Regions from separate parts of the Streptomyces noursei ATCC 11455 genome, predicted to be linked through region 2. Evidence: riboswitches for the same ligand, from Rfam matches in the RefSeq annotation. Region 2 holds a riboswitch; the other holds the start of a gene.
What was found. A riboswitch is a leader RNA that binds a small molecule or an ion and turns the genes downstream of it on or off. The one in region 2 is predicted to bind magnesium.
Positions count from the first base shown of each region.

Region 1: linked by a shared signal. The riboswitch ahead of SNOUR_RS39575 (NRAMP family divalent metal transporter) and the one ahead of SNOUR_RS06320 (NRAMP family divalent metal transporter) in region 2 are both predicted to bind magnesium.

Region 1 covers NZ_CP011533.1:9,205,050-9,209,401, forward strand. Annotated here, with positions in the region: gene SNOUR_RS39570 (ABC transporter permease) at 1-938, opposite strand, end outside; M-box (ykoK) riboswitch at 1,559-1,732, shown strand; gene SNOUR_RS39575 (NRAMP family divalent metal transporter) at 2,035-3,693, shown strand; gene SNOUR_RS39580 (hypothetical protein) at 3,845-4,111, shown strand; gene SNOUR_RS39585 (winged helix-turn-helix domain-containing protein) at 4,153-4,352, shown strand, end outside.
Region 2 covers NZ_CP011533.1:1,509,285-1,513,636, forward strand. Annotated here, with positions in the region: gene pls (epsilon-poly-L-lysine synthase Pls) at 1-1,281, opposite strand, end outside; gene SNOUR_RS06315 (DUF1345 domain-containing protein) at 1,734-2,513, opposite strand; M-box (ykoK) riboswitch at 2,667-2,838, shown strand; gene SNOUR_RS06320 (NRAMP family divalent metal transporter) at 3,139-4,352, shown strand, end outside.

The DNA of each region.
Region 1 (4,352 bases), 7.7 Mb from region 2:
GGGCGCAGCAGGCGTCCGAGCAGGTGGGGCCAGTGCGAGCGGCGCAGGAAGTCCAGGACGACGCTGCGCTGGATCTCGCTGGCCTCGGACTGCTCGTACTTGAACTTCTCGATCCAGGCGGTCAGCGGTCGCCAGAAGAAGAAGTTGACCCCGACGACCATCACGGTCATGGCCAAGATGGCCCAGCCGACCTTGCCGAGGTCGCCGTCGATGATGGCCGCGCCCGCGTAGGAGCCGATGCCGGGGAGCGCGAAGTTCTTGTTGCCGACGCTGATGGCCTCGGAGGCGACGAGGAAGAACCAGCCGCCGCCGAAGCTCATCATCCCGTTCCACACCAGCCCGATGGCCCCGGCCGGCAGCTCGACCTTCCAGAAGCGCATCCACCGCGTGAAGCGGAACGAGCGGGAGAGCTCGTCCAGTTCGCGGGGGAGCGAGGTCAGCGAGTGGTAGAACCCGAAGGTCATGTTCCATGCCTGCGAGGTGAAGATCGCGAAGATCGACGCACACTCCAGACCCAGCATCGAGCCGGGGAACAGGGCGACGAATCCGGCCACCGCCACGGTGAGGAAGCCGAGCACCGGCACGGACTGGAGGATGTCCAGAGCCGGGATCAGGATCCGTTCCAGGCGCCTGCTACGGGCGGCTGCCAGGGCGTAGACGAAGGTGAAGACGGTGGAGAGGGTGAGCGCGATGAACATCCGCAGCAGACTGCGCGCGGCGTAGTAGGGCAGCTGCCAGGGGTCGGTGTCGATCTTGGCGGACTGGCTGGTGGAGAAGCGGACGGTGGTGCCCTGGCCCACCCGTACGGTCATGTACAGCAGGACCAGCACCGCGGCCGCCACCGCGATGTCGACCCAGGTCATACGGGACATCCGGCCTGCCAGCCGCGACGGCAGCGACTTCCGCGAGACGGCCGGACTGGTCCGAAACGACGACATGACAGCAACCTCCGACCGCACGGTGGACATCGATGCTCTCGCACGGCGTGCCCCGGGCGGGCACGCCGGCGGCGCGAGTGAGGGAAATGAGCCCCGGTAGGGGGACGGGCCAGGCGGGCGCGCAACGCCCGCGCCACGTCGCGCGAGGCCGGCGCGGCGCTGCCGCCGGGCGGCACCGGGCGAGGGTCGGAAGGCGGGGCGGTCCTGGGCGTGATGGGGCGTCAGCGGTTGCCGGCGAGGCAGCGCGGACTGGGTGGGTCGTCGCCCATGGCTGCCTCCCTTCGGCGCCGGCTGCTCGGGCCCTGGGGCCCTGGGGCCCGTCCGTGAGGGAGGGGCCTGGACGCGAGAAGTGTGCCCGTTATTGCATCAATGTGCAAATATGGAAGGGGCGGTTGCGGGGTTTCCGTTGTGGCGCAGCTGCCCGCCGTCGCTCGTCCGCGCCCCCGCCCCGCCTCCGCCAAGTCGTCCGGCGCGACGCCCTGGAGGGTTCCGTGCGATGAGCCGGAGGGTCGGGTCGGACGCGGGCGTGGACGTGGGTGCGGCCTCCGGGACCCGGTCAAGGCTGCGCCAAGTAGTTGCGTCGATATGCAAGTAGAGGGCACACTCGTAGAGGTTTACGAAAGGCACCTCGTTCGGTGAGGCGTCTTCACGGACACAGGCCACTGACCCCACGACGTCGAGAGACGCCCAGGGTCAGGACAGGTCTCCCCGGCCTAAGGGGTGACCCCAAGTGGCTACCCCGCCAAGGGGGTTACGCCGTGGAGTGCCAAAGCTCTGACGAGTTGGGGTGAGCCGGCCGCATGCGGCCCGGTCCGCTCCTTGCCGGTCCGTCACGGCGCTCGGGCGCCCCAGCCGGGAGGAGGCGAGAGACATGGATGATCATTGCAGTAGTCCGGGCCACAGTCGGCCCCGTACCCACCTGTCCTCGTTGACCTCCGGTACGCGGTAACCACCTCCCCTGCGCGTCCGCGCATCACAGACTCGTACGTCACCCGTGCGGCACCACGCCGCCTCGGGTTCTCGTGCTGCCCGCTCGCAGGGGGGATCACTGCTGCGTGCCCCAATCCTCCCCCGGACGGGGGACCGGGAGGCTGCCATGACCGACCTGACCACCACCAGCACCACCACCCCACCCGTTCCGGCACCCCGCCCCGCCGTGCTCGACGACGCCCACGTCGGCGACATCCGCGGCGCGCTCGGCACCATCAAGCTGGACGACAACGCCCCGCGAACGGGACTGTCCGCCAAACTCAAGACGCTGCTCGCGATCGTCGGACCCGGCCTGATCGTCATGGTCGGCGACAACGACGCGGGCGCCTTCGGCACTTACACCCAGGCCGGGCAGAACTACGGCACGAGCCTGCTGTGGACGCTGCTGCTGCTCGTCCCCGTGCTGTACGTGAACCAGGAGATGGTGCTGCGGCTCGGTTCCGTCACCGGCGTCGGCCACGCCCGGCTCATCCTGGAGCGGTTCGGCAAGTTCTGGGGAGCCTTCTCCGTCATCGACCTGTTCCTGCTCAACGCCCTGACCATCGTCACGGAGTTCATCGGCATCACCCTGGCCGTCGGCTACCTGGGCCTGCCGAAAGTGCCCAGCGTGCTGCTGGCCGCCGCGATCGTGGTGGTCGCGGCTTCGACGGGCTCCTTCCGCCGCTTCGAGCGCACCGCGATCCTGCTGTGCGCCGGGTCGCTGCTGCTCGTCCCGATCTTCTTCCTCGTGCACCCCTCGGCCGGGCGGATGGCGCACGACTTCGTCGTCCCCGGCATGCCGGCGCACTCTCAACTGTCCGACGTCATGCTGCTGATCATCGCCATCGTCGGTACCACCGTCGCGCCCTGGCAGCTGTTCTTCCAGCAGTCCTACGTCATCGACAAGCGCATCACCCCGCGCTTCATGCGCTACGAGAAGGCCGACCTGTGGATCGGCATCGTCATCGTCGTCATCGGCGCCGCCGCCATGATGGGGTTCTGCGCCGCGGCGTTCGCCGGCCACGGCGAGGCCGGCAACTTCACCGACGCCGGAGCCGTGGCAGCCGGGCTGGAGAAGCACGCGGGCAAGCTCGCCGGGGTGCTGTTCGCCATCGCCCTGCTCGACGCCTCGATCATCGGCGCCTCCGCCGTCTCGCTGTCGACGGCCTACGCGATCGGGGACGTTCTGGGGCTGAAGCACTCGCTGCACCGCGGCATCAAGGGCGCCAAGGGGTTCTACGCGGTCTTCGCCGGCCTCGTCCTCGCCGCGGCGGTCATCGTGATCATCCCCGGTTCGCCGCTGGGCCTGCTCACCGAAGGCGTCCAGACCCTCGCCGGCGTACTGCTCCCGTCCGCCTCCGTCTTCCTGCTGCTGCTCTGCAACGACAAAGCCGTCCTCGGGCCCTGGGTCAACGGGCGGGCCATGAACGTCTTCACCTCGATCGTCGTGGCCGTCCTGGTGACGCTGTCCATCATCCTGACCGCCGCGGTCCTCTTCCCGGACATCAGCTCGACGACGATCCTCGACATCATGGCCGTCTGCGGTGTCGCCGGCATCCTCGCCCTCGGCTACGCCGAGACCCGACGCCGCCACAAGGGCTGGGCCCTGTCCGGACCCATCGACCGCACCGGCAAGGGCTCCTGGCGGATGCCGCCGTTGCGCGAGCTGCCCGCGCCCGTCCTCTCCACCGGTCGCAAGATCGGCCTGACCGCCCTGCGCACCTACCTGCTGGCCGCCATGATCCTCGTGATCGTCCGCATCGTGCAGCTCGCCGTCGCCCACTGACGTCCCGGGCGGCGGTCACCTCACCGCCGCCGCCCGGGGCACCCTGCGGGCCGGCCGCCGCACCGGCCCGCGGCATCCCCGACCACACCCCTTCACCGCTGCCCGGCCGTGCTCACGGCTTCAGCACGCGTGGCCTCACGGAGGTGTACCCATGTCCGTCCTCACCACCCTCGCCGTCCGCCGCCCCGAGCGCCGCGCGGCCCTCACAGCCGCGTTCGCCCTGCTGGCCCGAGCCTCCCGGCGGATCGCCGACGGCGCCGTCGGCAACACCGTCCTGCAGGCCCTCTCCGCTGAGGGGACGGCCCCCTCGACGGATACCGGCGCCCGGCGTCGACACCACCTGCGCGCCCACTGGCGCACGGTCACCGGCCCCGACGGCCGGCGCCGCGTCGAAGCAGTCTGGCGCCGGACGTCCTGACCCCGTCGACCCAGCGCCCTTGGCACAAAGGAGAAGCCACGATGTCCTTCCCCACCAACCTGCTGCTCAACTCCGTCGAGAGGCTCGCCGCGGTCTCCCCGAACACCACCGGAGACGGCACGCGGCGCGGTGTCGCGCACGTGCAGTGCGACACCCCGGCCGCGCCACGTGTTCGGGCCCGGCTCGCCCAGGCGTTCACCGGTCCGGACATCCAGCTGACCGACCTGGCCGGCCGGAGCGG
Region 2 (4,352 bases):
GCCGGGCAGGGCGGCCAGCGCGGCGTCGATCTCGCCCAACTCGATGCGTCGACCGCCGAGTTTGATCTGGTCGTCGGCGCGGCCGACGAAGAGCAGGCCCTCGGGTTCGGCGCGGACCAGGTCGCCGGTGCGGTAGGCGCGGGCGGTGTCCAGGACGTCGTCGGGCCGGAAGCGCTCGGCGTCCTTGACCGGGTCGAGGTAGCGGGCGGTGCCGACGCCGCTGATGAGCAACTCGCCCTCGGCGCCGTAGGGCACCGGCCGGCCGGCCCGGTCCACGACGGCCAGCTGCCAGCCCTCCAGGGGCAGGCCGATGCGGACCGGCTGGCCCGGCCGGAGGCGGGCGGCACAGGCGACGACGGTGGCCTCGGTCGGGCCGTAGGTGTTCCACATCTCCCGGCCGGGTCCGGCGAAGCGGTCGACGAGCCCGGCGGGGCAGGACTCGCCGCCGACGATCAGCAGCCGGACCCGGCGCATCGCCTCGTCGGGCCAGAGCGCGGCGAGGGTGGGCACGGTGGAGACCACGGTGATGCCCCGCTCGACCAGCCACGGGCCGAGTTCGTGGCCGGCGCGGACCAGCGAGCGGGGGGCGGGCACCAGGCAGGCGCCGTGCCGCCAGGCGAGCCACATCTCCTCGCAGGAGGCGTCGAAGGCGACGGACAGTCCGGCCAGTACCCGGTCGCCGGGGCCCAGCGGGCGGTCCTGGCAGAACAGGACGGCCTCGGCGTCGACGAAGGCGGCGGCGGAGCGGTGGCTGACCGCGACGCCCTTGGGCGCGCCGGTCGAACCCGATGTGAAGATGATCCAGGCGTCGTCCTGGAGGCCCGGGGGACGTGGCGCCCCGGCGGGCCGGGCCAGGGCGGGCGGCTGGGCGGCCGGACCGAGGACGGCGCAGACGGCGGCCTCCCGGAAGACGGTGGCGGCCCGCTCGTCGGGGTCGTCGGCATCGACCGGTACGTACGCCGCTCCGCTGCGCAGGACGGCGAGGATCGAGAGGTACAGCTCGGCGGTTCCGGAGGGCACGCGGACTCCGACCCGGTCGCCGGGACCGATTCCGAGGTCCCTGAGCTGCCGTGCACGACGTTCGGTCTCGCTGCACAGGTCGCGGTAGGTGATCACCTCGGCGCCCGTGTCCAGGGCGATCGCCTGGGGGTGTGCGGCTGCGGTGGCGTCGAGCACGTCGAGCAGGGTCCGCGGGGCCGGGGTGCCGGCGGTGCGGTAAACGGCCCGTGCGGGCAGTGGCTCTGACGGCTCGAAGGACGATTCGAGAAGGGGCGACGACATCGTTATGCCTCTGTTGTGTCGGTGCCGGTGGGTGGAAACCCTCGGACATTCGCCACTAGAGATGCCGCTGACCAGGCACGGGTTCTCGCAGAGGACCCACAGATCCACCATTCGAACGTGTTGTGAAAGCAGCCGAAGCGCGCTCGGCCAGGCAGCAGCGGGAAAGCGGCCCCGACACCTGACCGCGGCGTGAGAAAGAATTGACTCCGACCGGAGATTGTTTTCGGCACCGCCGCCCCGAAGCGACAAAAGTGCAGGTCAGAGCCTTGTGAGCGATTGGTTACGGGTCAACCGGTCAAGCCTTGGCCAAATGATTGCACAATTGAGCAAGTATTCATGAAGTTCTCAGACCCGTCTCACCGTCCCGTCACGATGCCGCCATACCCTCGAAAGGCCCGCTCTACACCTCAGGGTGCCCACCGTAGGACATCCCAACCGGGCCCGGCAGCCGACTACTTGAGGATGTTGACCGCACGGGCCACCACCAGCACCACCGTCAGCAGCGAGACCGCCGACTGGAGCAGCATCAGCAGCTTCGCCCACCGGGTCAGCGGCATCACGTCGGTCGGACTGAAGGCGGTGGCGTTGGTGAAGGACAGGTACAGGTAGTCGGCGAACTGCGGCTCCCAGTGCTCCGGGGCCATCTCCGGCGTCGCCATCTGCGGGAAGAGGAAGTCGGGGTAGCGGCGCACGGCATGGACCCGGGCGACCGGGCCGCCGCGGTCCCACTCCCAGTACCAGAGCGCGAAGACGATGACGTTGGTGGCCCAGATGGCACCGCCGGTCGCCAGCAGTTCCCCGGCGTCCTGACCCTCCGTGCCGCGCACCAGGCCGATCACCAGATGGACCGCGGACCACCCGTTGGCCGCGCTGATCATCGCGATCAGCGCCAGCCCCGCCCACCGGTAGAGCCGGGAGACCCGCTCGATGCGGTACGGGTCGGCCGCCACCAGCACCAGCACCAGCGCGGTCTCCAGCCCCGGCAGCAGCCACTCCGGATGGATCGCCAGCCGCTCCGGCAGCCGCCACTGGAGCGCCACCGCCACCAGCACCGCGAGCGTCGAGGGCCAGCGGGGCTCACCGCGGGTGACCCGCCGCCAGGCCGGCCGCAGCCGCCGTCCGGCCTCCTCCACCCCCGCGACGGCAGGCGCCAGCAGCGCCTCGATGCGGTCCAGCCGTTCGGCTTCGGTACCGGCTTCGCCCGCCTTGCCGGGCTCGGGGTTCTCGGACATGCGCCTCATGCTCACCCGAGGTCGCAGCGGTGTCCAGCAGCCCGTCCCGGACTCCGGGACGGATCCGCCGCGGGGTTAAGAGTCGGTCAAGAACTTGCACCCTTGCGCAAGTACCTCGTGGGCAGGGTCTAGACTCCTAGAGGTTTGACGAAGCGAGCACCTCGTTCGGTGAGGCGTCGTCACGGACACAGGCCACTGATCCCACCCGTCGAGAGACGCTCCGGATCAGGACAGGTCTCCCCGGCCCAAGGGGTGACCCCAAGTGGCTGCCCGCACTCGGGGCTACGCCGTGACGTGCCAAAGCTCTGACGAGTAGGGGTGAACCGGTCGACGGCGACTGGTCCGCTCCTTGCCGGATCGACGACGGCGCGCCCGACGCGCCCCGACCGGAAGGAGGCGAGAGACATGGAATGCAGTAGTCCGGGCCATCATCGGCCCCCCTTCCGTCTGCCCTCGCTCACTTCCGGCACGCGGTAGTCACCTCCCCTGCGCGGCCTCCCCGCCGCCCCACGCCCCCGTACGGCCCACCGCCGGCACGGGTCGCCGTGCTGCGCGCCCGCGCAGGGGAGATGACTGCCCCGCGCCCCCAACACCTCCCCCCGCTCGGGGGACTTGGGAGGTTGCCATGACCGACACCACGATCCGTTCCACGGCCGCGGCCACGGCCCCGGCTCCGGCTCCGCACCCCACCGCGGTGCTCGACGACGCGCACACCGGTGACATCCGCGGCGCGCTCGGCACCATCCGGCACGACGACACCGCCCCGCGCCGGGGCCTGTCCGCCAAGCTCAAGACCCTGCTGGCCATCGTCGGCCCCGGCCTGATCGTGATGGTCGGCGACAACGACGCCGGCGCCTTCACCACCTATGGCCAGGCGGGCCAGAACTACGGCACCCACCTGCTGTGGACCCTGCTCCTGCTCGTCCCGGTGCTCTACGTCAACCAGGAGATGGTGCTGCGCCTGGGCGCCGTCACCGGCGTGGGGCACGCCCGGCTCATCCTGGAGCGGTTCGGGAAGTTCTGGGGCGCGTTCTCGGTCATCGACCTGTTCCTGCTCAACGCGCTGACGCTGGTGACGGAGTTCATCGGCATCACCCTCGCCGCCGGCTACCTGGGACTGCCCAAGGTCGGCGCGGTGCTGCTGGCCGCCGCCGTGATCATCGCCTCCGCCTTCACCGGGTCGTTCCGCCGGTTCGAGCGGATCGCCATCGCGCTGTGCGCGGCCTCGCTGCTGCTCGTCCCGCTCTACTTCATGGTCCACCCGTCCACCGGCCAGATGGCCCATGACTTCGTCGTCCCGCACCTCCCCGGCGGGCCGGGCCAGTTGTCGGCCGTGATGCTGCTCATCATCGGCATCGTCGGCACCACCGTCGCCCCCTGGCAGCTGTTCTTCCAGCAGTCCTACGTCATCGACAAGCGCATCACCCCGCGCTACATGGGATACGAGAAGGCCGACCTGTGGATCGGCATCGCCATCGTGGTGCTCGGGGCCGCCGCCCTGATGGGCTGCGCAGCCGCCGCCTTCGCGGGCACCTCGGGCGCCGGCGCCTTCACCGACACCGCCGGCATCGCGCACGGCCTGGCCGCCCACGCCGGCAAGCTCGCCGGGGTGCTGTTCGCCGTGGCCCTGCTGGACGCCTCGATCATCGGCGCGTTCGCGGTGTCCCTGTCCACCGCCTACGCCATCGGCGACGTCTTCGGCATCCGGCACTCCCTGCACCGCGGCGTCGGCGGCGCCAAGGGGTTCTACGGCGTCTACGCGGGCCTGGTCGCCGCGGCCGCCGCGATCGTGCTGATTCCCGGCTCGCCGCTGGGGCTGCTCACCGAGGGTGTGCAGAC